2 regions of the Arthrobacter sp. UYEF20 genome follow, and region 1 is predicted to be linked to the other one. Evidence: riboswitches for the same ligand, from Rfam matches in the RefSeq annotation. Region 1 holds a riboswitch; the other holds the start of a gene.
What was found. A riboswitch is a leader RNA that binds a small molecule or an ion and turns the genes downstream of it on or off. The one in region 1 is predicted to bind S-adenosylmethionine.
Positions count from the first base shown of each region.

Region 1 (14,349 bases):
CCTCGCCGTGGTCTCCGACGACGGCCCCCTCCTGGAAGCGATCGACGCGGCCCTCGCCGCGCAGCCCGGCGTCGCAGACAAGATACGCGGCGGCAAGCTCCAGGCGATCGGCGCGATCGTGGGCGGGGTCATGAAGGCCACCCGCGGGCAGGCCGACGCCGGCCGCGTCAAGGAGCTGATCCTGAAGCGCCTCGGCGTCGAAGGCTAGGTCGCAGGCTGACGCTCCCGCCCTGCCCAACTGGGTCGCAGTTGTTGTCGTTTTGGACCCTCAGAACGACAACAACTGCCACCTACTTGGGTTAGCCGGGCGGGTTTAGGCGGGTTTAGGCGACCAACCCGGTCATGATGGTCTGCAGTGCTTCGCAGACCATCATGACCGATCTGCGTTTAAGGTTCTCCGGCCGGGCCAGGATGTCGATCCGCCGCCGGGTGCTGATGCCCGCCAGAGGGCGCAGCACGATCTCCGGGTTCAGCACGGGCCGCGCGGTGTGCCGCGGCAGCAGCCCGATCACATTGCCCGTCGCCACCAGCGCTGCCACCGTGGAGTAGTCGTTGATCCGGTGCACGATGTTCAGTTCCTTGCTGGAGACGGCCGCGACGGCGGACAGCACGTCCGCGGGGGAATAGCCGGCGTGGCTGGTCACCCACGGTTCGCCGACGACGTCGTCCGCCGTCACCGCCCGCTGGCCGGCCAGCCGGTGCCCGGCAGGCAGCGCGACATCGAGCGGCTCGTGCGCGAGCGGGATCACCGCTACCCGTTCCTCGGGCCAGCGCGGGCTGTGGTCCATCCGGTGCGCCAGGACCAGGTCATAGCGGGCGGTCAGGGCGGGGAAGTCCTGCTGGGCCACATCCTCGTCGGAAAGCAGGATCCGCGGCTGGTCCGGGGCGGCCAGCAGCCGGGCGAGCGGCGCGAACAGCGCCTGGCCGGCGCTGTGGAAACCGCTGAGCGTCACCGGCGCCACGGGCGAGCCGTGGTACGCGCCGATCGCCGTCCGGGCGTCCGCCATCGCGCTGACGACAGCGGCGCCGGCATCCGCGAGCACCTGGCCGGCCTCGGTCAGCACCAAGTTCCGGCCCTCCTTCCGGGTCAGCGGCACGTCCACCGTCTTCTGCAGGGCGGCCAGCTGCTGGGACACCGCCGACGGCGTCACGAGCAAGGTCTCGGCGACGGCCTTGACGCTGCCCAGGGCCCCCAGTTCGCGGAGCATCTCAAGCTGATGGATTTCCATGCCGCCCAGTCTATGCGGAAGAACATGCTAAATCGTCGATTGAGAAAAATCCGGTTGTGCTAATGCTTTACAGCGGCTCTAATGGGGTGAGTTGTCCCACGCCACCCGTCCCCGGACAGCAGGGCAACCCACCCAGCAGAGTAATCAGCACAGTTAGGAAGGCCCATGAAGGCTCTCTACAAGGCCGGCGCCCACGCAGGATTCGAGCTGGTGGACCGCCCGGAGCCGGAAACCGGTCCCGGTGATGTCAAGATCCGCGTCATGACCACCGGAATCTGCGGCACGGACCTGCACATCCAGGCCTGGGACGCCTGGGCCCAGGGCATCATCAACGCGCCGCTGATCGCCGGCCACGAGTTTTACGGCGAGGTTGTCGAGATCGGCGAGGACGTCCTGGACGTCAAGGTGGGCCACCGCGTCTCCGGCGAAGGCCACATCGTCTGCGGCATCTGCCGCAACTGCCGGGCCGGCCGCAAGCAGATGTGCATCAACACGGTCAGTGTCGGCGTCCAGCGCGACGGCGCCTTCGCCGAGTATGTCGTGATCCCGGAGACCAACGTCTGGGTCCACCAGGACCCATCCGTGACGCCGGAACTGGGCGCCATCTTCGATCCCTTCGGCAACGCCGTCCACACGGCCCTCAGCTTTCCCCTGGTCGGCGAGGACGTGCTGATCACCGGCGCCGGGCCCATCGGCCTGATGGCCATTGCCGTCGCCCGCCATGCCGGGGCGCGGAAGATCGCCATTACCGACGTCTCCGCGCCGCGGCTGGATCTCGCCCGCAGCCTCGGCGTGGACCTTGCGATCGATGTCTCGAAGATGCGAGTCAAGGACGCGCAGCGCGATCTCGGCATGCGCGAAGGGTTCGACATCGGCATGGAAATGTCCGGACACCCCACGGCCCTGCCTGAGATGATCGACAACATGAACCACGGCGGCCGGATCGCGATGCTGGGACTGCCCAGCCAGTCGATCGACATCGACTGGGGCAAGGTGGTCACGCATATGCTGACCATGAAGGGCATCTACGGCCGCGAGATGTTCGAGACCTGGTACGCGATGAGCGCCATGCTGTCCTCCAACCCCGTACTGCACGCGAACATCTCCGCCGTCGTCACGGACACGCTGCCCGCCGCGGACTGGGAGAAGGGCTTCGAGATCGCCCGCGCCGGCGTCGGCGGCAAGGTGGTCCTGGACTGGACCGGCTTCTAGGCTTCTAGGCTTTCCAGTTTCCGGACCCGCCACCCCGCCGGCCCACCGGCCCCGCCGGCACCGTTTTCCGGCCCTACCGACCACACCCAGCTGAGGAGCACAACCCATGTATTCAGCCATCAAGGACCAGTTGCAGCACGAGCTGGACGAGATCCGCAGCGCCGGCCTGTTCAAGACCGAACGGCACATCGATTCCCCCCAGGCCAACCGCATCAAGGCCGGCCAGATCGGCGAGTCCGGCGCGGACGTACTGAACTTCTGCGCCAACAACTACCTGGGCCTGGCGGACCACCCGGAGATCATCGCCGCCGCCAAGTCCGCGATGGACGAGCGCGGCTTCGGCATGGCCAGCGTGCGCTTCATCTGCGGCACCCAGGACCTGCATCTGGCCCTCGAGGAGCGCGTCTCGACGTTCCTCGGCACCGAGGACACCATCCTGTTCTCCAGCTGCTTCGACGCCAACGGCGGCGTGTTCGAGTCGCTCTTCGGCCCGGAGGACGCCGTCATCTCCGACGCGCTGAACCACGCCTCGATCATCGACGGCATCCGGCTCTGCAAGGCCCAGCGCTTCCGCTACGCCAACCAGGACATGGCCGACCTGGAAGCCAAGCTGATCGAGGCCACCACGCAGGAGAACCCGGCCCGCCGCAAGATCATCGTCACGGACGGCGTCTTCTCCATGGACGGCTTCCTGGCGCCGCTCGAAGCCATCTGCGACCTCGCCGAAAAGTACGACGCCCTGGTCATGGTGGACGACTCCCACGCGGTGGGCTTCATGGGCTCCACGGGCGCCGGCACCCCGGAACACGCCGGCGTCTCGGACCGCGTGGACATCTACACCGGAACCTTCGGCAAGGCCCTGGGCGGCGCGTCCGGCGGCTATGTCTCCGGCCGCCGCGAGGTTGTCGCGATGCTCCGCCAGAAGGCCCGCCCGTACTTGTTCTCCAACTCCCTCGCCCCGGCCATTGTCGCGGCCACGCTCACGGCCCTGGACCTCGTGGAGAACTCCGGCGAACTGCGCAGCAAGCTCTTCGCCAATGCGGAGCTGTTCCGGAACCGCATGGGCGACGAGGGCTTCGAGCTGCTCCCGGGCGAACACGCGATCGTCCCGGTCATGTTCGGCGACGCCGTGATGGCCGCCAAGGTCGCGGACCAGATGCTGCACAACGGAGTCTTCGTCACGGCGTTCAGCTACCCGGTGGTGCCCAAGGGCGCCGCCCGGATCCGGGTGCAGCTCTCCGCCGCGCACAGCGCCGAAGACGTCGAGGCCTGTGTGCAGGCGTTCGTCCGCAGCCGGGACGCCGTGGCCGCCTAACCGGGAAGTCGCCGGCTAGTGGTCATTTTTCGTTAGTTCGTCCGGGGTTTAGGGGCCACGACCTCTTCGCGTCGGAGGACATGCCCAGTCTTCGGGCCCGGGACCGGGCACAACCGGAATATGTCCTCGCGCCGGCCCTGGCATAGGGCATGCCCCGTCCGGTGGGCATTTTCGTTTCCTTGGTCGTGCGCAGGCAGCCAGCGGGGCGCTCCTTCCCGGTTGCCCGCCGCCCGGCCGCTTGCCGGCCCTGGCAAAGCCCGGAATCCCGCGCGCGTTTGGCGCCCGGCGCCGAAGCAACTGGGCAGGACCGTCACGGCATGGGCGCGTGGGGCCGGTCCCGTCAAGCGTGGGGCGTGTCCGGCGGCGGGGCGTCGGGCTGCTCCCCGGGAGGACATGCCCAATTCTCGCGCCCTGGAGAGGGCACAAGCGGAATATGCCCATCCGCCGACCCCGGCGCGGGGCATGTCCTTAAGCCCGGGCACCCCACCGCCTGAACCTGAACCCCCGACGAACCAACAAAAATGCCTACTAGCCGGGGAGTCGCCCGCCCAGCGGGAATCTGTTTGCGGCGCCGCAACCCGTGCCGCAACCAAGTCCGTCTGCAAGGATGGAGCCATGTCAGCTCATTACGATGTCGTGATTGTCGGCGGCGGTATCGCCGGCCTGTCCCTTGCCTCCACCCTCGCCGGACAATGCAGCGTCGCCCTGGTCGAGGCCGAGCAGACCCTGGCATACCACACCTCCGCGCGCTCGGCCCGGCAGCTGATTCCCAGCTACGGCCCGCCCGTGGTCCAGGAGCTCACCCTCCGCACCCTGGAACTGATCGCCGCGCGCGACGTCGAACTGCCGGAGCCGGTGCTCTCGCCCCGCAGTTTCATGCTGATCGGGGACGACGCCGACGTCGGTGCGGCAGCAAGCGGCCACATGCGCCGGATCACCCACGCTGAGGCCCTGGAGCTGTGCCCGGTCCTGGTCCGCGAATCCTTCAGCGCCGCAGGCCTGGATGCCGGATCCTTCGCCTGCAACGCCCCCGTTCTGCTCGAGGACCACCGCCAACGTGCCGAGGCCGGCGGCGTGGACATCATCACCGGCGCCAGGGTCCATTCCGCCCAGCGCCTCGGCACCGGCTGGGAACTCGGCGCCGGGCAGGAAGGCTTCCAGGCCGCCGTCGTGGTCAACGCCGCCGGTGCCTGGGCGGACGAACTCGCCGTCCTCAGCGGTGTCGAGAAGGTCCAGCTGCAGCCGTACCGGCGCACCGCGGCGATCGTCGACGTCGAACATCCCCTTCCGGACGGCACCCCCATGGTGGCCGCTGCCGACAAGTCGTTCTATTTCAGGCGTGACGGCGAGCAGGTGCTGATCTCTCCCTCGGAGTCCGTTCCGAGCGGCCCCGAGGACGCCCAGCCGATTCCGGGCGACGTCGAGGCCCTGATCGCCCGGCTAAACAGCATCACCACCCTGGGGATCCGCGGTGTCCGCAAGGCGTGGACAGGGCTTAGGACCGAGGCGGCCGACGGCGTCCCGGTGGTGGGATTCGACGCCGAGGCCACCGGATTCTTCTGGCTCGCAGGCCAGGGCGGTTACGGGTTCCAGACCTCCTCCGGCCTCGCGGAACTGGCCGCCGGGCTGATCCTGGCCGGACAAGGAGCCGGCACCGGCACCGCGGCCCCGGCCCGAGCCGCCAGTCCGGCATCCCGGACAGTGGAGGCGCTGGCGGCTATGCGCTGGTCCATCCGGCGCTGAAGAATGGACTCATGAGCACCCTCATCACCAACATCGCCGAACTGATGACCCAGGACGCGGATCACCGGGTCCTGAAGAACGCGGCAGTGGTGATCGAGGGGGAGCGGATCGCCTGGCTCGGCGCCGCTGCCGATGCGCCGGCCGCGGACGGGGCTGTCGACGCCGGCGGCCGTGCCCTGCTGCCGGGCTGGGTGGATTCGCACACCCACCTGATCTTCGCCGGGGACCGGACCGCCGAGTTCGAGGCCCGGATGGCGGGGGAGAGCTACAGTGCCGGGGGCATTGCCGTCACCACCGGCGCCACCCGCAGCACAAGCGACTTCGACCTGACGCGGCTGGCGATGGGCCGGGTGGCGGAGGCCGTCTCGCAGGGCACCACGTACCTGGAGACCAAGACCGGCTACGGACTGGACGTGGAAAATGAGGCCCGCAGCGCCCGGATCGCCTCGACCGTGGTGGACGAGGTGACCTACCTCGGCGCGCACCTCGTGCCCGACGGCGTGGATTCCGAGGAGTACACGGACCTCGTCTGCGGACCCATGCTTGCGGCGGTCCGCCCCTACGTCCGCTGGGCGGATGTCTTCTGTGAACGCGGTGCCTTCACCGAGGACCAGTCCCGCCGCGTGCTCCGGGCCTGCAAGGAGGCCGGCCTGGGGCTGCGCGTCCACGGCAACCAGCTGGGCGTTGGCCCCGGCGTGCAGCTCGCCGTCGAATTCGGCGCGGCCAGTGTGGACCACGTGAACTACCTCTCCGCCGCCGACGTCGATTCCCTCGCCGCTAGCTGGACCGGCTGGGACGCCGCGGACGGTGCCGGCGGTGTTGACGGTGCCGGCGGCAAACGGGGAACAGTGGCCACCTGCCTGCCGGCCTGCGACCTCTCCACCCGGCAGCCGCTGGCTCCGGGCCGGGAGCTGCTCGACGCCGGGGTGCAGCTGGCGCTGGCCTCCAACTGCAACCCGGGCACCTCCTACACGAGCTCCATGGCGTTCTGCGTCACCACCGCGGTGCTGCAGATGCGGCTCAGCGTCCACGAGGCCGTGCGCGCGGCGACCTACGGCGGCGCACTGGCTCTCGGCCGGGAGTCCGGGAACGACGCCGACGGCGAGCGCGCCGTCGGTTCGATCGCCGTCGGACACCGCGCGGATCTGCACCTGCTCAACGCGCCTTCCGCAACCCACCTGGCCTACCGGCCGGGCATCCCGCTCACCCACGCCGTGTGGCGGGCGGGCGTCCGCGCCCGCTGACTGTGCCGCCAGGTCATCGCGCGGCCCCGGCCAGGCTGACGGTCACCCGGGAGGCTTCCCCGCGACGTCACCGGACCCATAGTGCCCTTGATCTGGCCGGAGTATCGTGGATCGAAGCCGGACAGTCTCGTCGGTTCAGGCAGCAAACGTAGCTCACAAGCGTCGATTGGCGACCGCCCAGGAGGGCCCATGCCTTCGCCCAGCGTCCCCATACCCCAGCCTCCGCCGCGGCCGGTGGTCGGCAACCTGCCCGATATCGACTCCAGCAAGGGCGTCCTGGGAATAGTCGAGGTGGCCGAGCAGTATGGCCCCATCGTCCGCATCCAGTTCTTCAACCGCAGCGTCGTCGCCGTCTCCTCCCAGCAGCTCGTCAACGAGGTGTGCGATGAATCCCGTTTTGGCAAGGTGCTGGGGATTGCCCTGCGGGAGGTCCGGCAGTTCGCCGGCGACGGCCTGTTCACCGCAGAAACACAGGAACCCAACTGGCAAAAGGCACACCGGATCCTGATGCCGGCGTTCGGGCCCGCGGCGCTGAAGCGCATGTTCGCGGGCATGGACGACATCGTCGAGCAGCTGCTGCTCAAGTGGGAGAGGCTCGGCCCCACCGCCCGGATCGACGTTCCGGACAACACCACCCGGCTGACGCTGGACACCATCGCGCTGTGCTCGTTCAGCTACCGGTTCAACAGTCTCTACCGGGCGGAGATGCACCCCTTCGTCGGCGCCATGGTCCGCGCCCTGGTCGAATCCAGGGACCGAGCGCGCAGGCTCCCTGTGCAGAACAAGATCATGCTGCGCAGACGGCACCAGCTCGAGGAAGACAATGCCCTGATGTTCGAGGTAGCCGAGCAGATCATCAGCGACCGGCGGCGCAATCCCAGCCCGGCGGGCAGCGAGGACATCCTCGACACCATGCTCAGCGCGGCGGACCCGGTGACCGGTGAGCGGCTGTCCGAGGAAAACATCCGCTATCAGATGGTCACCTTCCTGATCGCCGGGCATGAGACCACCAGCGGCCTGCTGTCCTTTGCGCTCTACGAACTGCTGCGCCATCCGGGCGTCCTGGCCAAGGCGCACGCCGTGGTGGACGAGGTTCTTGGCACCGACAGCGCCACGTTCGAACACCTGCCCCGGCTGGGGTACCTGGACCAGATCCTCAAGGAGACGCTTCGGCTGTGGCCCACCGCCCCGGCATTCAACGTCGCTCCATACGAGGACACGACGCTCGGCGGCCGCTACGAAGTCCCCGCGGGCCAGCCCATCCTTGTCCTGATCCCGCAGCTGCACCGGGACAAGGCGGCGTGGGGCGAGGACGCCGGCATCTTCGATCCGGAGCGGTTCTCCCCGGAACGGGCCGCGGAAATCCCCGCCAATGCCTGGAAGCCTTTCGGCAACGGGCAGCGCTCCTGCATCGGCCGGGGTTTTGCCCTGCAGGAGGCCATGCTGTTCCTGGCCAAGCTCCTGCAGCGCTTCGAGATCACGGCGGCGGACCCGGGCTATGAACTGCAGATCAAGCACACCCTGACGATGAAGCCTGAAGGGCTGTTCATCCACGTGCGCCGGCGGGACGTCCGGATCAACACGGCAAGCCAGGCCGCCGTCGAACATGCCCGGCAGGCGGAAGCGCCAGCCGCCGCCCCCAATGGTGTCCCGATCCGGGTGCTCTACGGTTCCAATGCAGGCACGTCCAGGGATTTCGCCCAGCGCATTGCCAACGACGCCGGACGGCGCGGCTACAGCCCCACCATCGCTCCGCTCGACGAGGCAGCCGGCGGACTGCCGACGGCGGGGCTCGTCACCATCGTGGCCTCCTCCTACGAGGGGCAGCCGCCGGACAACGCCCGGAAGTTCCTGACCTGGACCGAGGGCCTGCAGCCCGGCGGCCTCGCCGGGGTGCGGTACACGGTCTTCGGCAACGGCAACAAGGACTGGGCGCGGACCTACCAGCAGGTGCCCAAGGCCATTGACGCCCGGCTCGAGGACGCCGGTGCCGAGCGGATCTATGCCCGCGGAGAGGCCAACGCCCGCGGCGACTTCTTCGGCGATTTCGACGAGTGGTACGCGGGATTCTGGCCCGCCGTGGACGCCGCCCTCGGGCAGAGCACCAGCCCGCCGGCCGCGCAGCGCCAGCTGGAGCTGCAGTTCGTGGGCAACGTCCGGGACCCGCTGCTGCGCGAGAGCGGGCTGGCACTGGGTACCGTCGTGGTGAACCGGGAACTGGTCGATCTGTCGAAGCCCGGCGCCCGGTCCAAGCGGCATGTCGAGATCGCCCTGCCAGACGGGATGAGCTACCGGACCGGCGACTATCTGGCCGTACTGCCGCTGAATCCCAGCGACCTCGTGCAGCGCGCGCTGGCCCGCCTCAGCCTCGACTACGACTCGCACGTCCTGTTGAGCATGGAGCAGGGAGACACTTTCCTGCCTACGGGTACTCCCGTGGCCGTGGGTGAGCTGCTGAGCAGTTATGTCGAACTTGCGGTCCCGGCCACGCGGACCCAGCTCGAGTACCTGGCCGAGGTCGCGGCGGATCCTGCCCACCGCCGGGAGCTCGAGGCACTGGCGCAGGACCGCGGGCGCCATGCGGCGGAGATCCTCGACAAGCGGGTCTCCATCCTGGACCTGCTCGAGACGTATCCGTCATGCCAGCTGTCGTTCACCTCGTTCCTGCAGCTGCTGACCCAGCTGACGCCTCGGCGGTACTCCATCTCCTCGTCCCCGCTCTGGAGCCCCGACCACGCAACCCTGACCTTCGCCGTCATCCAGGCCCCGGCGTGGTCGGGCCGCGGCGTCTTCGAAGGTGCCTCATCCACCTACCTCGCCCAGGCCAGGCCCGGTTCAAGGGTTGCGGTCAATGTCTGTCCCTCGAATGCGGCCTTCCACCCGCCCCCGTCCCTGGACGTCCCGCTCATCATGGTCTGTGCAGGAACCGGGCTGGCACCCTTCCGCGGATTCGTCCAGGACCGGGCGCTGCGGGCCGAGGCCGAGGATACGACTCCGGCGCCCGCTTTGTTGTTCTTCGGCTGCCGTGCCCCGGATGCCGATTTCCTCTACCGTGCGGAGCTTGCGTCGTGGGCGGGCCAAGCCAATCTCGATCTCCGGCCGGTCTTTTCCACCGCGCCCGAGGACGGCCTGAAGTACGTTCAGGACCGGCTCTGGGCAGACCGGGCCGACGTCGTCGAGCTGGTCAAACAGGGCGCCACGGTCTACGTCTGCGGCGACGGCAAGCACATGGCGCCGCAGGTCCGCGACACGTGCGCGCTCATCTACCGGGAGGCCACCGGGGCCTCGGCGGCGGACGCCGAGGCGTGGATGGACGAGGTGGAACGCACCCACGGCAGGTACGTGGCCGACATCTTCACGTGAAGATGCCACCGCTCAGGAGAACATCGGCTCAGAAGAACATCGGCGGGGCGTCCAGGACGGTCTCGTCCACGCGCCGGTCCACCCACTGGCTGAAGGGCTTGTCCAGTTCATACTTGCCGCGGCTGGTCCGCAGCAGCGTCCGGACCTCGGCGTTGTCCGGGTTGTTCAAGGACTCGAAGTACTCCACGGACCAATGGAACCAGCGCATGCAGAACAGCCGCATGGTGAGCCCGTGTGTCACGAACAGGGCGTTCGGGGCATAACTGGGCTTGGACCAGTGCCGGTACAGCGTCTCCATGAACGAGGAGATCCTGTCGTACACATCGGAGCCGGACTCGCCCTCCCGGAAACGGTAGAAGAAGTGGCCGTAGGCGTTCCGGAGCTCCTTCTGGTCCTCGATGTCGCCGGCGATCTGGAAGTTCGCCCAGTCCTGCTCGCGCAGCCGCGGCTCCTCGATGACCCGCTCTGTCAGCGGGCCCAGGTTCAGGGCCTCGAGGGTCTGGTACGCCCGTAGATACGGGGAGACATAAACGCAGACCTGGCGGCCATCGAGCAGGCGCCGGACCTGCTCGCCGGCGGCCCGGGCCTGCTCGAGGCCCAGCCCCGTGAGCGGGATCCGGTAGTCCGGCACCCGGTTGTAAATGGAGGTGTCGGCGTTGGCGGCAGACTGGCCGTGCCGGATCATGATGATTTTCCCGGGCGCACTCATACATCCCAAGCATAGGGCCCTGCCATCCGGCGGCCCCGCCAGAGCCCGGAAGCAGGCAACTGCCAGCAACTGCAGGCAAGATAGGAACATGTTGGTTCCCTCCCGCCGTCGGCTGCGGATAGAAGTGTTGATTGTGCTGGGCCTGTCGCTGGGGCAGTCGGCTGTGTATTCCGTGGTGCAGCTGCTGGACAAGATGACCAGGGCGCCGCTGGCGCAGGGGACCTCCACGCTGAACCGCTCGCAAAGCAGCCGCGAGTACTTCGACCTCACCTACCAGCTGCTGGACATCATCTTCGCGCTGGTGCCGGTGGCCCTGGTGATCTACTTCCTCACCGAGCACCGGGCCGGCCTGACCGTGAACAGCAGCCTGTCCGGAAACGGCAGCCTGTCCGGAAGCAGCAGCGTGACCGGAAGTAGCAGCCACGGCGCCACCGCCTTCGGCAAGCTGGGCTTCAATTTCGCCCGGCCCGGCAAGGACCTGCTGCAGGGACTCGGCCTGGCCGCGCTGATCGGGATCCCCTCGCTGGGCCTGTACGCCGCCGGCCGGGCGCTGGGGATCACGACGGCGATCATCCCCAGTGCGCTGGACTCCTATTGGTGGACGGTGCCGGTGCTGATCCTCTCCGCGGTCCGGCACGGGATCGTGGAGGAGGTCATTGTGGTGGGCTACCTGCTGGACCGGCTGGGCAAGTTCGGCTGGAGCATGCCCGTGGCAATCTTTGCCAGCTCCATGCTGCGCGGCAGCTACCACCTGTACCAGGGCTTCGGGCCGTTCATCGGCAATGCGGTCATGGGCGTGATCTTCGCGCTGATCTACACCCGGACCCGCCGGGTGATGCCGCTCGTCATTGCCCACGCGCTGCTGGACATCGTGGCGTTCGTCGGGTTCAGCCTCTTCGGCAAGGCCATCGGCCTGGGCTGAGCCGGCCGGGGCTGAGCCGCCCCGGCCCGCGCCTGGCTGAGTAGCGCCCGGCCCGCCCGCGCCCGCCGTTAAACGATCTCGGCCGCCATCAATGGGTGACGTCATTGGCACCCGCTGATGGCGGCCGAAGTGTTAGGGCGGTGAAGGCCTCAGATGGTGACGGCTCCGGAAGCGGTTTCGAAGGTGACGGAGAGGATGCCGGGCGTGCCGTGCGGGGCAAGCCAGTTGACGGCGACATCTTCCAGCGGGTTCTCCACCTGTTCACCCAGCCATTCCGTGACGCGGTCCGCCGAGCCGGCGATGGTCAGGGCCGTCATCTTGACGTCGCTCGGGTAGGCGTTGGAGGGGTGCAGCTCCGGATCGCCCTCCCACTTGAGCATGTACGGGACCTGGGGGTCGGCGATGAGTCCCAGGATGCCGATCTGCTTCCAGACCAGCTCGCGGCCGTCGGGGAACTTCCGGTTGCCGTTGGCGGCAGCGCGGCCGAGCCGCTGCTCGAACGGCGCCAGGTCGTCAACCTCGACGCACCAGCCCATCCAGCCGCCGCCCGCTTCGGAGCGGGCGCGTACGGCCTGGCCGAAGGGAGCCTTGTCCGAGGCCGGGTGGTTCAGGACCTCGACGACTTCCAGGTACTTGTGTCCCGCGAGCGGGATAATCATGTTGCGGGTCCCGAAACGGGGGTGTATTCCGCCCTTTACGGCTTCGACGCCGAGGGCGGACGCAATACGGTCGGTGGTGGCTGCCAAACCATCTCGTTCACAGGCGTAAGAGACGTGATCCATGCGCATGCCATCATCTTGGCACTTTGTGATGGAGCTCTCAGCTTAGGGCAGCCTAAGCGAGATGGGATGTCATTCTGTGGTGGTGCGGGGACCATCGTTGCGCCCGACGCGGCAGGACCCGCCCCCGGACCCGGGGCGCCGGAGGGCGGGCTTCATCTTCGTCACAAAGCTATCCAAGGCCCGCACAGCGTTCCTACACTGAAGCCAGGTCATGAGTGCCAGCGGATAGCCCCGGCTTGCTGGCCGGCAACCCTCGTATCGCGGTGGGGTGCCCCGGGTGAAGACCTGGCCGTCCGGCGCCCGCCGGAGGGCAAGCGCGGCGCCTGCACCGCCCCGGGCCGATGGCCTGTGGGTGGCCTGTGCCCGGTCCTTGAGGAGTATCCCGATGTCCAATGCCTGGTCCTTCGAAACCCGCCAGATCCACGCCGGCCAGGAGCCGGACAGCGCGACCGGCGCGCGTTCCCTGCCCATCTACCAGACGACGTCGTTCGTGTTCCCCAGCGCCGAAAGCGCCGCCAACCGCTTCGCGCTTGCCGAACTCGCCCCTATCTACACCCGGATCGGCAATCCCACCCAGGACGCGGTGGAGCAGCGGGTGGCGAGCCTGGAAGGCGGTCTCGGGGCGCTGCTGCTCAGTTCCGGCCAGGCTGCGGAGACCTTCGCGATCCTGAACGTCGCCGAGGCCGGCGACCACGTGGTGGCCAGCCCCAGCCTTTACGGCGGAACCTACAACCTGCTGGCCCACACGCTGAAGAAGTTCGGCATCTCCGTGACCTTCGTGGAGGACCCGGACAACCTGGAGCAGTGGCGCGACGCCGTCCGGCCCAACACCAAGCTGTTCTTCGGCGAAGTGGTCTCCAACCCCCGCCAGGACGTCCTGGACCTCGAGGGCATCTCGAAGGTGGCCCACGGGGCCGGGGTCCCGCTGATCGTGGACAACACCCTCTCCACGCCGTACCTGATCCGGCCGATCGAGTGGGGTGCGGACATCGTGGTCCACTCCGCCACCAAGTACCTCGGCGGCCACGGTGCCGCAATCGCCGGCGTGATCGTGGACTCCGGCAACTTCGACTTCGGCAAGGACCCGGAGCGGTTCCCCGGCTTCAACACCCCGGACCCCAGCTACAACGGACTCGTCTACGCCCGGGACCTCGGGGCGGACGGCGCCCTGGGCGCGAATCTCTCCTACATCCTCAAGGCCCGCGTCCAGCTCCTGCGTGACCTCGGCTCCGCCGTGTCGCCGTTCAACGCCTTCCTCATCGCCCAGGGCATCGAGACCCTGAGCCTGCGCGTCGAACGCCACGTCGCCAACGCCACCCGGGTGGCCGAATGGCTCGAGGCCCGGGCCGACGTCGAATCGGTCGCCTACGCCGGGCTGCCCTCCAGCCCCTGGTACGAGCGCGGCCGCAAGTACGGGCCCAAGGGAACGGGCGCCGTCGTGGCGTTCAACATCGCCGGGGGAGCAGAGGCCGGCAAGCGCTTCGTCGACGCCCTCGAACTGCACTCGCACGTGGCGAACATCGGCGACGTGCGCTCGCTGGTCATCCACCCGGCGTCGACCACCCACAGCCAGCTCTCGCCCGAACAGCAGACAATTGCCGGCGTCAATCCCGGACTCGTACGGCTTTCGGTGGGTCTGGAACACATTGACGACATCATCGCGGACCTCGACGCCGGCTTCCGCGCGGCCAAGGGCGTCTGAATCCGCCAGGTTCCCGGCACCCTGCCCCAGGGGTGCCGGGAACTTCCCCGGTGCCGGGCACCCGGCCTCGAGTCACATAGCCGTCACAATCTTCGCCGCACCGGCGCCTCGTTTCGTAAGCTAGTTGC
Region 1 covers NZ_JBEPNP010000018.1:53,762-68,110, forward strand. Annotated here, with positions in the region: gene gatB (Asp-tRNA(Asn)/Glu-tRNA(Gln) amidotransferase subunit GatB) at 1-208, shown strand, start outside; gene ABIB26_RS17960 (LysR family transcriptional regulator) at 324-1,229, opposite strand; gene tdh (L-threonine 3-dehydrogenase) at 1,395-2,441, shown strand; gene ABIB26_RS17970 (glycine C-acetyltransferase) at 2,548-3,756, shown strand; gene ABIB26_RS17975 (NAD(P)/FAD-dependent oxidoreductase) at 4,372-5,499, shown strand; gene ABIB26_RS17980 (amidohydrolase family protein) at 5,511-6,743, shown strand; gene ABIB26_RS17985 (bifunctional cytochrome P450/NADPH--P450 reductase) at 6,933-10,106, shown strand; gene ABIB26_RS17990 (histidine phosphatase family protein) at 10,135-10,815, opposite strand; gene ABIB26_RS17995 (CPBP family intramembrane glutamic endopeptidase) at 10,904-11,737, shown strand; gene ABIB26_RS18000 (VOC family protein) at 11,887-12,525, opposite strand; SAM riboswitch class IV at 12,727-12,842, shown strand; gene ABIB26_RS18005 (bifunctional o-acetylhomoserine/o-acetylserine sulfhydrylase) at 12,905-14,221, shown strand.

Region 2 (14,349 bases), on a different contig from region 1:
CCTGCTGACCCGCGCCAACCCGCTGGCCAAGTTCACCGCCGTCGTGCTGATCACCCTCGTGCTGGCGCTGTCCATCGACTGGGTTTCAGCGTCGGTGGCGCTGGCCTTCGAAGTGGCGCTGTTTCCGTTGGCCGGGCTGAGCCTCGCGCTGCTCTGGCAGCGCGGCTGGCCGTTGATCCTGGCCGCGGCGCTGGGCGGCTGGAGTACGGCCATCCTGGCGCCGGATAGCGGAAGAATACTGCTCGACGCCGGCATCTGGTCCGTAAGCGACGGTTCCCTTGAACTGGGGCTGGGCTTCCTGCTCCGCGGACTCGCCATCGCGCTGCCGGCGGTGCTGCTGATGAGCTGCACGGACCCCACGGACCTTGCCGACGCGCTGGCCCAGAACGCGAAACTGCCGCACCGATTCGTCCTGGGCACCTTGGCCGCGATGCGGCTCGTGGGGCTCATGGCCGAAGAGTGGCAGACCATCGGCATGGCGCGGCGGGCCCGCGGCGTGGGCTCGCGCGGCAACCCGTACCAGCGGCTCCGGTCCACGCTGGGGCAGAGCTTCGGGCTCCTCGTGCAGGCCATCCGGCGCGCCTCCCGCCTGGCCGTCACCATGGAGGCCCGCGGCTTCGGCGGCGCCCAGCGCACCTGGGCGCGGCCCTCCACCTTCAGCAGCCTCGACGCCTGGGTCCTGCTGGGCGGGCTCGGCATTGCCGCTGCCGCCGTCGCCGCGGCGCTGGCCGCCGGGACCTGGAATCTCGTGTTCCTCACCCGGCAATAGGAAGCCCGCAACGCAGCGGTGCGCGCCCTGCCCCGGAACCTGTCGCCGCGCGCGGAGTGACCCCGCGTTGGGGTAGCGCGCTTCCGCGGGTCCTGACGCACAATAGATTTATGCGCACCTTCGGCGTGGAGGAAGAACTGCTGATAGTGGACCCCGAAACGGGGATGCCGCTCGCCCTGGCCGACGTCATGCTGCCCAGCCTGGTCCCGCAGAAGCACGACGCCGGCCGGGTGGTCCCGGCGCAGGGGCCGGTCCACGAAGACGCCGGGTTCAGCCTCGAGCTCAAGCTGGAGCAGATCGAAACCCAGACGCAGCCGTGTCTGGGCTACCCCCAATTGCTCCAGCAGCTCAGGCAGGGCCGTGCGCTCGCGGACCGGGCCGCACGGGCACACGGCGGCCGCATCGCAGCCCTGGCCACGTCGCCGAGGGGATCCGCGACGCACACAACGCCGTCGCCGCGGTATGTGAGCATGCAGGAACGCTTCGGGCTGATCGTCCGGAACCAGCTCACCTGCGGGTTCCACGTCCACACGTTGGTGGAATCCCCCGAGGAAGGCGTGGCGGTGATGGACCGGATCCGGGACAAGCTGGCCGTGCTGATAGCCCTCAGCGCAAATTCCCCGTACTGGAACGGCGCGGAGACAGGGTTTGAAAGCTACCGCACCCAGGCGTGGAACCGCTGGCCGGGCTCGGGTCCCACGATGATCTTCGGCAGCCTGCCGGTCTACCGGCGGGTGGTGACCCGGCTGGTGGAAAGCGGTGTGCTGCTGGACGAGGGGATGATCTATTTCGACGCCCGGCTGTGCAGGCACCATCCCACCGTGGAGGTCCGGGTCGCCGACGTCTGCCTGCGGGCCGACGACGCGGCGCTGATCGCCGTGTTGGTGCGTGCCCTGGTCGAATCGGCCTGCCGGGAGTGGAACGACGGCGTTGAACCAGCCCCGGTGCCGACGCTGCTGCTGCGGATGGCCGCCTGGCAGGCCAGTAATGGCGGGCTCCGCGGCCAGCTGCTGGACTTCGGGACCTTTACGCCCGCGCCGGCGGCGGATGTGGTCCACGCCCTCGTGGACTATCTGGCCCCGGTCCTGGCGGAGCAGGCGGAGCTGGAACTGGTCCACGAGGGCATCGCACGGATCCTCGCCGAGGGAACCGGTTCGCAGCTGCAGCGCCGGCCGTTCCGGGAAGGCGGGCTCGCCGCCGTCGTCGACCGGGCCGTCAAGGTGACCATGCTGGGCTCGGCGTCCCGGGATCCCGCGCACCAGCCGTCGGCCCTGGGGCGGGTGCGCCGGGCCTGACTGAAGAGACGCTGCCGCGGGATGCCGTCCCGCGGAAGGAAGAATCCCCGGTCAGACCTGTTTGAGCGCCTGCCCGAGATCGCGGATCAGGTCCTCGACGTCTTCCAGGCCCAAGGAGAGCCGCACCACGCCGTCGCTGAGCCCGATCGCCGCGCGGCCGTCCGGGCCCATGGCGCGGTGCGTCGTCGTGGCGGGGTGCGTGATGAGGGACTTAGAATCGCCCAGGTTGTTGGAGATGTCGATGATCCGCAGCGCGTCCAGCAGTGCGAACGCGGCTTCCTTCGCGGAGCGCCCGGGGGACGGGGAAAGCTCAAACGTCAGCACAGTGCCGCCGGCCTTCATCTGCTGGGCCGCGAGCTCGTACTGGGGATGGGACGGCAGGAGCGGGTACTTGATCCAGCTGACCGCGGGCTGCCCCTCGAGCCACTCCGCCAGCCGCAGGGCGGACGCCGAGGAATGGTTCACCCTCAGGGCCATGGTCTCCAGGCCCTTGGTCAGGACCCACGCGTTGAAGGCGGAGAGCGCCGGTCCGGTGTGCCGCATAAGCTGCTTGACCGGGCCGTCAATGAACGCCTTGGTGCCCAGGATCGCGCCGCCGAGCACCCTGCCCTGGCCGTCGATGTGCTTGGTGCCGGAGTAGACCACCACGTCCGCGCCGAGGTCCCCGCAGCGCTGCAGCAGGGGGGTGGCAAAGACGTTGTCGACGACGACGGTCGCGCCGGCGGCGTGGGCCAGCCCGCTCACGGCGGCGATGTCCACAATCTCCTGCATCGGGTTCGACGGCGACTCGAAGAAGACCGCCGTCGTCGGCTCCGACAACGCCACGCGCCACTGCTCCAGGTCCGGCCCGTCGACGAAGACCGTTTCCACACCCCAGCGCGGCAGGATTTCGTTGAGGATCACAAAGCAGGAGCCGAACAGCGAGCGGGCGGCGACCACACGGTCCCCGGTGCCCAGCAACGCGCCGAGCGCGGTGAACACCGCGGACATGCCGGACGCCGTCGCAAAGCACGCCTCGGTGCCCTCGAGCAGCCGGAGGCGTTCCTGGAAGGTCGCGACCGAGGGGTTGCCGTAGCGGGAGTAGACGAAGCGCTCGTCCTCACCGGTGAAGGCGCGCTCGGCGGCGGCGGCGGATTCGTAGACGAAGCCGGAGTTAAGGAAGATCGGCTCGGTGGTTTCCTGGAAGCCGGTGCGGTCAAGTCCGCCCCGGACGGCCTGGGTGTCGGGGCTCCAGCCGGCGGCGTCGGGATTGAAAGTCACTTAGTTCTTCCCGAGGTTGGTGGGCAGGCCACGGTTCTTCCAGCCGTTGACGGTCCGTTCGCCGTAGCGGTCCGGCTCGCCCTCGAAGCCCTCAAGGACGTTGTAGGAGGTGAAACCGGCCTCGGTGGCGGCGGTTGCGGCGGCAATGGAGCGGGCGCCGGAACGGCAGAGGAACACCAGCTCGGCACCGGCATCCTCGGGCGCCTGCTGCTTCAGCTGCTTCACGAACTGCGAATTGGGGATGCCGCCGGCCAGGCTCCACTGGATGAAGAGCGGATCGTTCCGCTTTTCGTTTGCGGATGCCGTGTCCGGGATGCCGATGTGGGCCCATTCCGCCTCGGTGCGGACGTCCACCAGGATGGCGCCCGCCTCCAGCTTGGCCCAGGCCTCCTGCGGGAACAGGTCTCCGGCGTAGCTCACGCGTGGCCCTCGATGGTCTCTTCGTAGCCGAAACCGTCAGTTCCCAGGCCGTCTACCGCGTCGGCGACGGCGGCGTCCGCACTGGCAATTGCGGCCGGCAGGATGACGGCCTGGGCGACGATGACACTGCTGCCGTTGAAGGCGGCGGAGGGGCTTCCGTGCAGCACGTAGCCTTCGGCCAGCGCCGCCGAAACCCGCTCGCAGAAGGAGCGGTCGTCGGGACCGGTGAACAGGCGGTAGGCCAGCTTTTCCTCGGCGGCCGCGCCGGGGACGGCGGCGGACGGGGCGGGTGCTGTGCTGGGGACAGCGGGGGCGGATGCGTCAGGCACGACGGTACTCCTTCTTTCAGGCTTGCAGCTCGAATGGGTCGATATGCCGAGTATTCACCTGAGGCACCCCGCCGCGAAAGGGGAGGGTTGCCGACCGGCCAGTCAGGGCTTGGCACCGGTTCTCATGACTCCCCAAAAACGTAACACTTACGACGCCGGCCCGCACCGCCGCCGTCGTCATGTTAAGTCACGGACCCCGGCCAGGGTTCCTCAGGTGGTGCAACACAAGGAATTCCGGTCGAAAGATGCCTCATTTGTTCCCGAATAGTAGTCCTTGAATCCCGGTTATTTAGCCGGCAATTTCCAGCCGGCGCCCAGTTGATCGTTCCTAGTTGCCTGGTACGGGAACCTTTGACTCTGCCAAAGGCCCAATCCGGGTAGTCGGCATATGAGATGCGAGTACTACCTGCGCCGGCCATTAATTAACTTAGATGAGGTTTCAAGTAGTGCCTACTCGGGTCTACTGATAGGCCTCTCGCGTTTACTGGAAGAGCAAGTCCAAGGTCTCCAGAAAGTCTCAAGAACATGTCACGCAACACGCCGGGGGGCTATTGCGCTGCGCTACATAAGCGCCGGTCAATGCCCAGAAGTTCTCGCACAACCGATCACGGCTGCGCCTGGCGCCGGGATGTGCCCTGCCGGAGATCCCACGGGCTGACTCAAGAAATGGCCCTACTCCCGTCCCCAAGGCCTGGCCCGTTTGTGCGGCCGGATCTGAAGATCCAACAATTTAACCCGGCCCAGCATTGGGGCGCCGGCACTTCAACCAAGGAATTGGATTTCTCATGGTCTCAATTTATGTTTTGCTCATTGTTTTCCTGATCACTTTTGTGGTCGCCGCCGCGCTCGGCCGGTCCTTGTTTCACCGCCGGCTGCGCCGTCCCGAGCTGTTGCGCAGGATTTTCCTCATGGTTGGCTCGATGCTGCTGGTGGCAAATCTGGCCTGCTTTATCCTCGACGCTCCGGAGTTCTGGCGGACTGCCAACTTCACCGCGACAGTTGGAGCCCTCGCGTCCCTGGGCGTTGCCACGACGGCGTTGCGCACCGGGGGAGTCCCGGCCCGCCAGCCCCGCAGGGTTCTGGCCATCGGCGCCCACCCTGACGATCTCGAACTGGCCTGCGGCGGGACCCTGGCCAAGTTCGTCGACTCCGGACATGAGGTGCAGGGACTCGTCATGAGCGATGGCAAGCGTGGCGGAGACGCCCTGGAGCGTTCGCTGGATGCCCAGCGCGGCGCGGCCTTCATGGGCCTTTCCGGCATGAGCCACCACAATTTCACCGACACGGAGCTGAACCGGCACGGCCAGGAAATGGTCGGAGTCATTGAGGCCGCAATTGCACGCTATAACCCGGACATCATCCTCACGCATTCCAACCATGACCAGCATCAGGATCACCAGGCCGTCCACATGGCCACCCTGCGGGCCGCCCGCCAGCATCACTCGATCCTGTGCTACGAAAGCCCGTCGGCGACGCGCGAATTCAACCCCAGCGTGTTCGTCGACATCGACGACTACGTGGATGCCAAGATCCAGGCCGTCAAAATGCACAGCGACCAGCTCGCCAAGCCGTACATGACGGCCGAGCGGGTCCGCGGCATCGCCTCGTTCCGCGGGGGACAGGCGAGGCGCAGGGTCGCCGAAGCCTATGAACCCGTCCGCCTCCTGAGCACGGAAATGGAAAAGCTGTGAAGCCCCGCGTGCTGGTCACCGGCGCCGGAGGCCCCGCTGGCCGCGCCATCGCGGCGCAGCTCAAGGCCCGCGGCATTCCCGTACTGGGCACCGACATCCGGGAGCTCCCCGCCGGGGCCGGCCTCACCGTCGTTCCGGTCCCGCCGGCCTCGGACCCGGATATGGTTTCGGCGCTCCGCAGGCTGGTGGTCCAGGAGGGCATCAACCTGGTCATCCCCACTGTGAGTGAGGAACTCCCGCAGCTTGCGGCGTTCCGTTCCGCGTTCGGGGCCGACGTCCGTGTCATCATCGGCGACCCGGGTCCGGTGGCCCTCGCCAATGACAAGCTCTTCACGGCCTGGCAGCTGCACTCGGCCGGGGTCCCCGTGCCGAGGTTCGGGGTGCCCAGGGACTTCGCCGACGCCGACGCCGCCATGGCTGCGCTCGGCGGCCCCATAGTCGTCAAGCCCCGGGTTTCCCGCGGCGGGCGTGGAGTGATCGTCATCGACGGCAGCGAGGAGGTGGACTGGCACCACCTGCCGGAGGGCCAGATTGTCCAGGAGTTCATCCCGGGCGCCGAATACGGCCCCATGGTCTTCGGAACGCCGGCGCACAACGGCACCGCACCGTTCGTCGTCGTCGTGGAGAAGACCGAACTGGCGCAGGGCAACGTGGGCAACGCCGTGACCACCCGCCGCGCCGTAGCGGGCGAAGCCATTGACGTGGGCAACGTGGCGATGGCCGCCGTCCGCTCGCTGGGCCTCACGGGTCCGGTCGACGTCGACGTCCGCCGCCGTGCTGGCGGGACCCCGGTGGTCCTCGAAATAAACGCCCGGTTCGGCGCGAACAGCGAACGCGCCCCCGAACTCCTGGACGCCGTCCTGGCGTCGTTCGCCCTTCCATCCTTCAACCCAGCGTCCTTCCGGCAAAGCACAGGAGCGTACGCCAATGTCCTGGTTTGAATCCGCCTCCGCCTCAGCGGTCCCGGAGGCCGAGTTCCTCCTGCTCCTCATTGGGCTGCCGATCCTGGTGTTCGGGCTCATGAAGCTGCTGGTGCTGCCGCTGTCCGTCTGGTTTGAACTCCGGGCCGTCCGGCGCCGCCGCCGCGAAGCGCCCACCCTGCTCGATGATTGGCCCAGCGTGTCGATCATTGTCCCGGCTTTCAACGAGGCGACCGTCATCGAGAACTGCGTCCGCTCCATCCAGCTCACCGGGTACGACCGCTACGAGGTGATCCTCGTGGATGACGGTTCCACGGACAACACGGCCGAGCTGATGGCAAGCCTGGCCGCTTCGGATCCCCGGATCACGGTCCTCGCGCAAGCCAACTCGGGCAAGGGCGCCGCCCTGAACCTGGGCATCCACAAGGCCACCGGCGACGTCCTCATGTTTGTCGACGCGGACGGGATTTTCTCCAGGAACACCGTCAAACGGATGCTCCAGGGCTTCGCGGACAAGCGCACGGGGGCTGTCTGCGGCGATGACCGGCCGGTGAACCTTAACCGGGTCCAGACGCGGTTGCTGGCCTTCATCAGCCATGTCGGCACCGGGATGGTCCGCCGGGCCCTGACCATGATCGGCTGCCTCCCCATAGTCTCCGGCAACATCGGGGCATTCCCTCGCCGCGTCCTGGCGGAGATCGGACCGTTCCGAGAAGACACGGTAGGCGAGGACCTGGAGCTCACGTGGCGGGTGCACAAGGCCGGCTACCGGGTGGTCTTCGCTCCGCGGGCGCTCGTCTATGCTGAGTCGCCGTCAACCATCCGTGCGCTCTGGCGCCAGCGCGTCCGCTGGGCACGCGGGCTGCTGCAGACCATGGGCGTCCACAAGGGCATGATCGGGAACCTCCGGCACGGCCAGTTCGGTGCCTACCTGCTCTTCAACACCATAACCATGGTGGTCCTCCCGGTGCTCCAGATCATCGTGCTCCTGGACCTGGTCTTCCTCGTGGCACTGGGCCGTAGCCCGCTCGGCGCCGACGCCTGGGCGGTCCTTGGTTGGCTGGGGCTGTTCATCACGTTGCTGCTCACAGTGTTTGCCCTGGCCATGAACAGGGCGTGGAAAGACCTGCGGCATGTCTGGGCGCTCCCGCTCATCCCGCTCTATTCCGTATTCACGAGCCTGACCATGGTGGCCGCGCTCGTCCAGGAACTCCGGGGCAAGGAGGCTCACTGGAACAAGCTCACGCGGACCGGAGTCGTCAGTGTCACCGCGCCCGCCCCGCGCGCGGAGGTCAACGTTTGAGGCGCGGACCGGCCTTCCTCCCCGCCCTGGCGCTCCTGTCCGTGCTGGCGCTTGCCGCCACAGGGTGCGGGGAACCGCGCGAAGCGACTGCGCCCGCCGCGGAGCGCACGGTCGGCGTCGGCTACGAAACCGTGGTCGATGCCGCCTCCACCCTGCCGGCCCTGGCCAAGAGGCTTGACGAGGTGAACGCCAACAGCGTCACCATTAGCGTCGGGCGGCTGGACTGGACGGCGTTCCCCTGGGACGCCCACCCCGAGATTGAGGCTGTCCCCGGCCGGGACCACGTGGCCGAAGCGATCAAGGCCCTCGGCATCGGCGGCGATGGCAAGAAACGCAGGATCACTCTGACCATCGACTTGCTGGTGCCGGGCTGGATCAGCACCAACCCCGGCGTGGCCGGCGTCAACTTCGACGGCACCCGGTCCAAAGACTTCGCAAGCGTCACCGCCCTCACGACCGGACCCGTCGGGGAGCGGCTCGTGGACTTCGTGGCCGAGGTGACCGCGCGGTACCAGCCGGACGCCGTGGCCCTGACGGAACTGATGTTCGACAACAACACCTACGGCGGCGACGACCGCGATTCCTACAGGCTGGCCAGCGGCGCCCCGGACTGGCCGCGGCTCGCGAACGGGAACATCGACGTCGAACACCCCAGCATCGGGTCCTGGCGGTCGAAGTCGGTGGCTGGCCTAGTGGCCAAGGCGACGGCGGCCGCGCACGCCAACGGTGCCACCCTCGACATGGACGTCCGTGCGCCGTGGCACGATCCTTCCGGCGACAGGCCGGAGAGCGGCCATGACTACAGGCTGCTCGCCGCGGCCGCGGACCGGCTCGTCGTGTGGAACTACTTCGCGCTCAACGACGCCGCACCGGCGTACTCCGCCGAGCTGGCCAGCGCCATGGCGAAGCGGTCCGGCAAGTTCGCTATCTCGATAGGGATGTGGGCCAAGGACGGCAGTGTCTCCGCCGCGGACCTGGCGAGCGGGCTGCAGGCTTCCGTCGCCGGCGGAGCGGCCGCCGTCGCCGTCACACCGTCCAGCATGCTCGACGACGACGCCTGGCGCGCGCTCAAAAAAGCCTGGGCCTAAGCCTCCGAGCGCCGGCTACTCGATGGTGGCGTAGAGCACGTTCAGCTCGGCCGTGAGCTGCTTGCGCAATTCCGGAGTGCCGATCTCCTTGCCGTCCAGGTGGTTGACCGGCGCCAGCAGCCGGATGCTCGAAATCAGCCACACGGCATCGGCGTCGAGCAGGTCTTTCGGCTCCAGCGGTCCGTAGCCCAGCTCCCAGCCGGCAGCCTTGGCGGCGGCGAACAAGGCGCCCTGCGAGGTTCCGGGCAGGATGCCGCTGTCCAGCTGGGGTGTGATGAGCCGCCGGACCGTGCGGATGCCGCCCTCGCCATCGTCGGAGGTTTCCAGGTGCGCCAGCAGGACTGTCGACGTCGGGCCCTCGAGGACCCTGCCGTCCGCGGAGGTGAAGATGACATCGTCGGCGCCCCGATGGTGGGCGTAGCGCAGCGCTGCCATATTGACGGCGTAGGAGAGGGTCTTGGCGCCCAGGAGCAGCCAGGGGGCGCGCTCGCCCACCTCGCTGTCGTAGCCGCGGTCCAGGAGGATGACGTCGATCCCCGTCGCGCGCTGGCGGTGGCCCGCGGCGGCGGGAGCGGAGGCCTGGACCCAGCAAGTAGGCCCGCCCCCGCCCTCGACGCCGCGCGTCACGAGGAGCTTCACCACCAGCTCATCAGCAGGAGCCGTGTCGTCCGCCGTGGCGGGCACATGCTGGCTCCGGTACTCGCTGATCGCGGTCTCAATGGCGCGCCGCCACTGGTCCTCCGCGGGAATGTCCAGCTCCAGCAAGCGGGCGGACCCGGCCAGACGGCTTAAATGGGCCTGCAGCTTCCTGGGCCGGCCGCCCACGGCGAGGAGCGATTCAAAGACGCCGTCACCGCGGGTGGCTCCCTGGTCCGTGGCCATCAACTGCGGCTTGGACGCGTCTGCGATGCGGCCGTCTTCGAACTCGGGATCAAGGAAGACCAGCACCGTCGCCGGGCCGGGAACTGGGGCAGGAGAAGTCATGGTTTCAGCTTAGTTCCCGAGGGGCGGTCGTCCCGCCGTGGCGGGGGATTTCATGTCCGTGCGGCGTGCCTCGGATAGGATTTGCACGTTGCCCGTTCCGGAACTGTTCCGCGGGTCTGGAGCTTGAGGGGTTCGCCTGTGCTGTGGCCATTTCCGCTGGCGGGGACGCTCCCGTCCTGGGCCATTCTCATTGTGACCGTGATCGACCTCGCCATCCGCGTGCTAGCCCTCGGCATCATCCCCGGAAACCGCCGGCCCACCACCGCCATGGCGTGGCTGCTGGGCATCTTCTTCGTCCCGGCCCTGGGCCTGGTGCTGTTCCTGCTCTTCGGCAACTTCCGGCTCTCCCGCAAGCGCCGGGCGCAGCAGGAGGCGGTGAACACCCGGGTCCGGGCGGGCACCTCGGAGCTGGCCAGCCAGGAAAGCCGCTACGACGGCCCGGAATGGGTGGCCTCCGCGGCCGAGCTGAACAAGACCCTTGGCTCGCTGCCGATGGTGGACGGCAACAGCGTGGAGCTGCTGCCCGGCTATCCGGATTCCATCAGGGCGATGGCGGCGGCGGTCCGCGAGGCCAAGGACTTCGTCAACGCGGAGTTCTACATCATGAGCAGCGACCACGTCACGGACGATCTTCTGACGGCCCTCGAAGAGGCGGCCGAGCGCGGCGTCGAAGTCCGGCTGCTCTTCGACCACCTCGGCACGCTGCGGATCAAGGGCTACGGCAAACTGATCGCCCGGCTCAAGGCCAGCAAGATCCGCTGGCGGCCCATGCTACCGCTGCGGCCCGTGCACGGGCAGTGGCGCCGGCCGGACCTGCGCAACCACCGCAAGATCCTGGTGATCGACGGCGAGATCGCCTTCACCGGCTCGCAGAACCTGATCGAGCCCTCCTACAACAACCCGCGGCACCGGAAGATCGGCCGCGAGTGGGTGGAGCTGATGGCCTGCCTGCGCGGTCCGATCGTCACGACGCTCAACGTGGTCTTCGCCACCGACTGGCTCAGCGAGACCGACGAGTCGCTCGAGGACCAGCTCGCGCACCGGCCCGAACTGCACGCTGGCAGCATCACGGCCCAGGTGGTGCCCAGCGGCCCCGGCTTCATCACCGAAAACAACCTCCGGCTCTTCAACACGCTGATCTACTCGGCGCAGCACAAGATTTCGATCTGCAGCCCGTATTTCGTCCCGGACGACTCCCTGCTCTACGCGGTGACGACGGCGGCGCAGCGCGGCATCGACGTCGAACTGTTCGTCTCCGAAAAGGGCGACCAGTTCCTGGTCCACCACGCCCAGCAGTCCTATTACGAGGCCCTGCTGGAGGCCGGCGTGCGGATCTACCTGTACAAGGCTCCGTTTGTGCTGCACGCCAAGCACTTCACCATCGACGACGAGGTGGCCGTCCTCGGCTCCAGCAACATGGACATGCGCTCCTTCTCGCTGAACCTGGAGGTCTCGGTGATGCTCCTGGGCGAGGACATCGTGCAGAGGGTCCGCGCCGTGGAGGACACCTACCGGGAGATCTCGCGCGAGCTGGTGCTCGAGGACTGGATGAAGCGGCCGATGCTGGTCAAGTACGTGGACAACGTCGCACGGCTGACCGCCACCCTGCAGTAGTAATCCACACCATCCGTTGAGCCACTAGCGAATGTGGAAGGTGGCGTAGCCGCGGTAGATCAGTGCCGAGCGGACGCCGGGCAGCGCCTCCAGGGTATGAAGACCGGTGCCGTGCATGAGGATGACCCCGCCCGGGTAGACGCGTGGGGTAGTCGCGTCGCCATACTGGACCCGCTGGATGATGGTCGCCGCCGACGATCCATCCCAGTCCCGGGTGTCCACCGTCCAGAAAGCGGGCCTGCAGCCGGCTGCCGCCAGGGCGTCATAGACGTTCAGGCTGAAGGCGCCCGCGCCGTACGGTGGCCGGCACAGCTTGGGGGTGGTCGTGGGAACCACGCTTCCGGAGCGGCGAACCTCATCGTTGATCTGGGCGGAAGTCATGCGGGAGTAGTCGCGGTGGTCGTAGCTGTGGTTTCCGAGAAGTTGACCGGCGTTGACCAGCTGCGACTCGTAGCCGGGATGCGCCAGCATGCACTGGCCCGTGAAGAAAAACGTGGCCTGGATGTTGTATGCCGTCAGCCAGGCCAGCATCCCCGTCAGCCTTGCTGGCGTGGCGCAGTCATCAAAGGTGAGACGGACCGTGGGCCCGTTGTAATAGAGATGCAGGATGTTGTATTGCTCGGCGGCTGTGATTCCCTGCACCTGCGGAAGCGGCGGCATCGGATCGCCAGCGGCAGACGACGGCATCGGGGCAAGGGCCATGCCGAGGAAAGCCAAAACGATGACGAGGATGGAACGCAAGGACTTCCGGGATGGCATCATGATTTCCCCTGGGAACGGAATCCTGAAGGACCACGCTGGCAGGGCGCGGCCGCACCATAGTTTTAGTGGACTGGTGGCACAAATGCAACGGGTGGATGCTCAGCCGGACGGGAAGTCTGCGCCGAGCGCCGAGAGGACGCCGAAGGCCTTGGTCCGGATCTCCTCGTACTCCTCCTGCGGCGAGGAATCCGCCGTGATTGCGCCGCCGACGCCGAGGCTCAGCTCCGCTCCGCCTCCGCCGTCCGCGCCGCCGTCGGCGTTGACCACCAGCGTCCGGATCGCGACGGCGAGGTCGGTGGCCCCGTTGAGTGAGAAGTAGCCGATCGCGCCGGAGTACACGCCCCGGGGTGCGCCTTCCAGCCGGTCCAGGATGGCCATGGTGCTGACCTTCGGGGCGCCGGTCATCGACCCCGCGGGGAAGCAGGCCGCCACGGCCTCGGCCCGCGGCGTCCCGGGCCGGAGCCGGGCGTCGATGGTGCTCACCATCTGGTGCACGGTGGCGTAGCTTTCGATCGCGCACAGCCGGCTGACCGACACGGAGCCCGGCACGGCGAAATGGCTCAGGTCATTCCGGAGCAGGTCCACGATCATGATGTTCTCGGCGCGGTCCTTGGGCGAAGACTTGAGTTCCTGCCGCAGGGCTCCGTCCCGCACCGGGTCGGCGTCCCGGCGCCGGGTGCCCTTGATCGGCTCGGCCCGCATCCCGCCGTCGGCCATGATGCGCAGGAAGCGCTCGGGCGAGGTGCTGGCCACGCTGAGTCCCCCGAAGCGCAGGTAGCTGGCGAACGGCGCCGGGTTACGGCGCCGCAACGCGAGATAAGCCGGCCAGGGATCCAGCGCGCCGGCCGGCACCTTTGCCGTCAGCACGGTGGTGAGGCAGACCTCGTAGCTGTTGCCTTCGGCGATCTCATGCTGTGCCTCGGTGATCTTCGACTTGTAGGAGACCTCCGAGTCCCGCGCGGCAAAGTCCAGCCCGGCAGAGTCCAGCCTGGCGGAAAGAACGACGTCGTTGCTGCCGCCGGCCGGCACGGTCGCCGTGGCTGGCACCGTGGCCGTGGACGTGTCCGCCACGGCCGCTGCCACGGCTGACCGGGCCGCCGCCAGCCACTCCCGGGCCTCGGGCGTGTCCAGGACAAGCAGCCATACCGTACCTTCAAGATGGTCCAGCACGACGGCGCGGCCGGCGAAGAGCAGGCAGGCGTCGGGGGTCGCCGAGGCAACATCGCTGCCGCCGGTTTCCCGCTTGAGCTCGTAGCCGAGGTAGCCGAGCCAACCCAGGGTGAACCCGCACGGGTAGTCCTCGGGAACGCGGAGAGCCCGGCGCCCCCAGACGCCGTCGAGCCAGCGGAAGAACGGTCCCTCAGTTTTTACGGTGGCATTTCCGACGCTCACGCAGGTCTTGCCGGAGCTGTGCCGGACCGTCTGGCCGAAGCGGCCGCCGTCGTCCGCCAGGATGCTGAAGCGGCTCCGCTCTGCCGCCGCTCCGTCCCGGGCCACGCCGGAGAGTCCCGGTTCTTCCGGCTTGAGGGAGGAGTCCAGCCAGACCGCGTTGGCGGAGCGGCCGAAGAGGCGCTCGAACAGCCTGACGGCGTCCGGCTCGGCGTCGATCCGTTCGGTGTGGAGCTGGAGGCCGCGGCGGGCCGCGAGCTCAGGCAACAGCACCGGGGCAAGAGCGGGCAGGTACTGCAGGGACTGCAGCACCTCCTCGGGGGCGGCGCCGTCCGCGAGGTTGAGCACGCGCACCGCGGCGTGCGCCGGAACATCGTCCGCGGCCAGCCATTCCTGCTCCTGGGCGGCCCACTGGTCCCAGTAGGGTTCGTAGCTTTCGCCGTCGCGGGCGAGCGCCCGGCTGCGGCGGTCCTGGTCCGGGGAGTCCGCCCAGACCACCGCGTCAAGGAACGGACGGGCGGCTTC
Region 2 covers NZ_JBEPNP010000017.1:67,372-81,720, reverse strand. Annotated here, with positions in the region: gene ABIB26_RS17615 (energy-coupling factor transporter transmembrane component T family protein) at 1-769, shown strand, start outside; gene ABIB26_RS17610 (glutamate--cysteine ligase 2) at 880-2,064, shown strand; gene ABIB26_RS17605 (O-succinylhomoserine sulfhydrylase) at 2,116-3,324, opposite strand; gene ABIB26_RS17600 (rhodanese-like domain-containing protein) at 3,325-3,744, opposite strand; gene ABIB26_RS17595 (DUF1737 domain-containing protein) at 3,741-4,073, opposite strand; SAM riboswitch class IV at 4,087-4,203, opposite strand; gene ABIB26_RS17590 (PIG-L deacetylase family protein) at 4,859-5,764, shown strand; gene ABIB26_RS17585 (ATP-grasp domain-containing protein) at 5,761-6,705, shown strand; gene ABIB26_RS17580 (glycosyltransferase family 2 protein) at 6,692-7,987, shown strand; gene ABIB26_RS17575 (hypothetical protein) at 7,984-9,075, shown strand; gene ABIB26_RS17570 (aminodeoxychorismate lyase) at 9,091-10,059, opposite strand; gene cls (cardiolipin synthase) at 10,198-11,673, shown strand; gene ABIB26_RS17560 (polysaccharide deacetylase family protein) at 11,698-12,435, opposite strand; gene ABIB26_RS17555 (chorismate-binding protein) at 12,535-14,349, opposite strand, start outside.
Region 2: it holds a riboswitch for S-adenosylmethionine, as region 1 does, so the genes downstream of both, ABIB26_RS17595 (DUF1737 domain-containing protein) here and ABIB26_RS18005 (bifunctional o-acetylhomoserine/o-acetylserine sulfhydrylase) in region 1, are expected to answer to the same signal.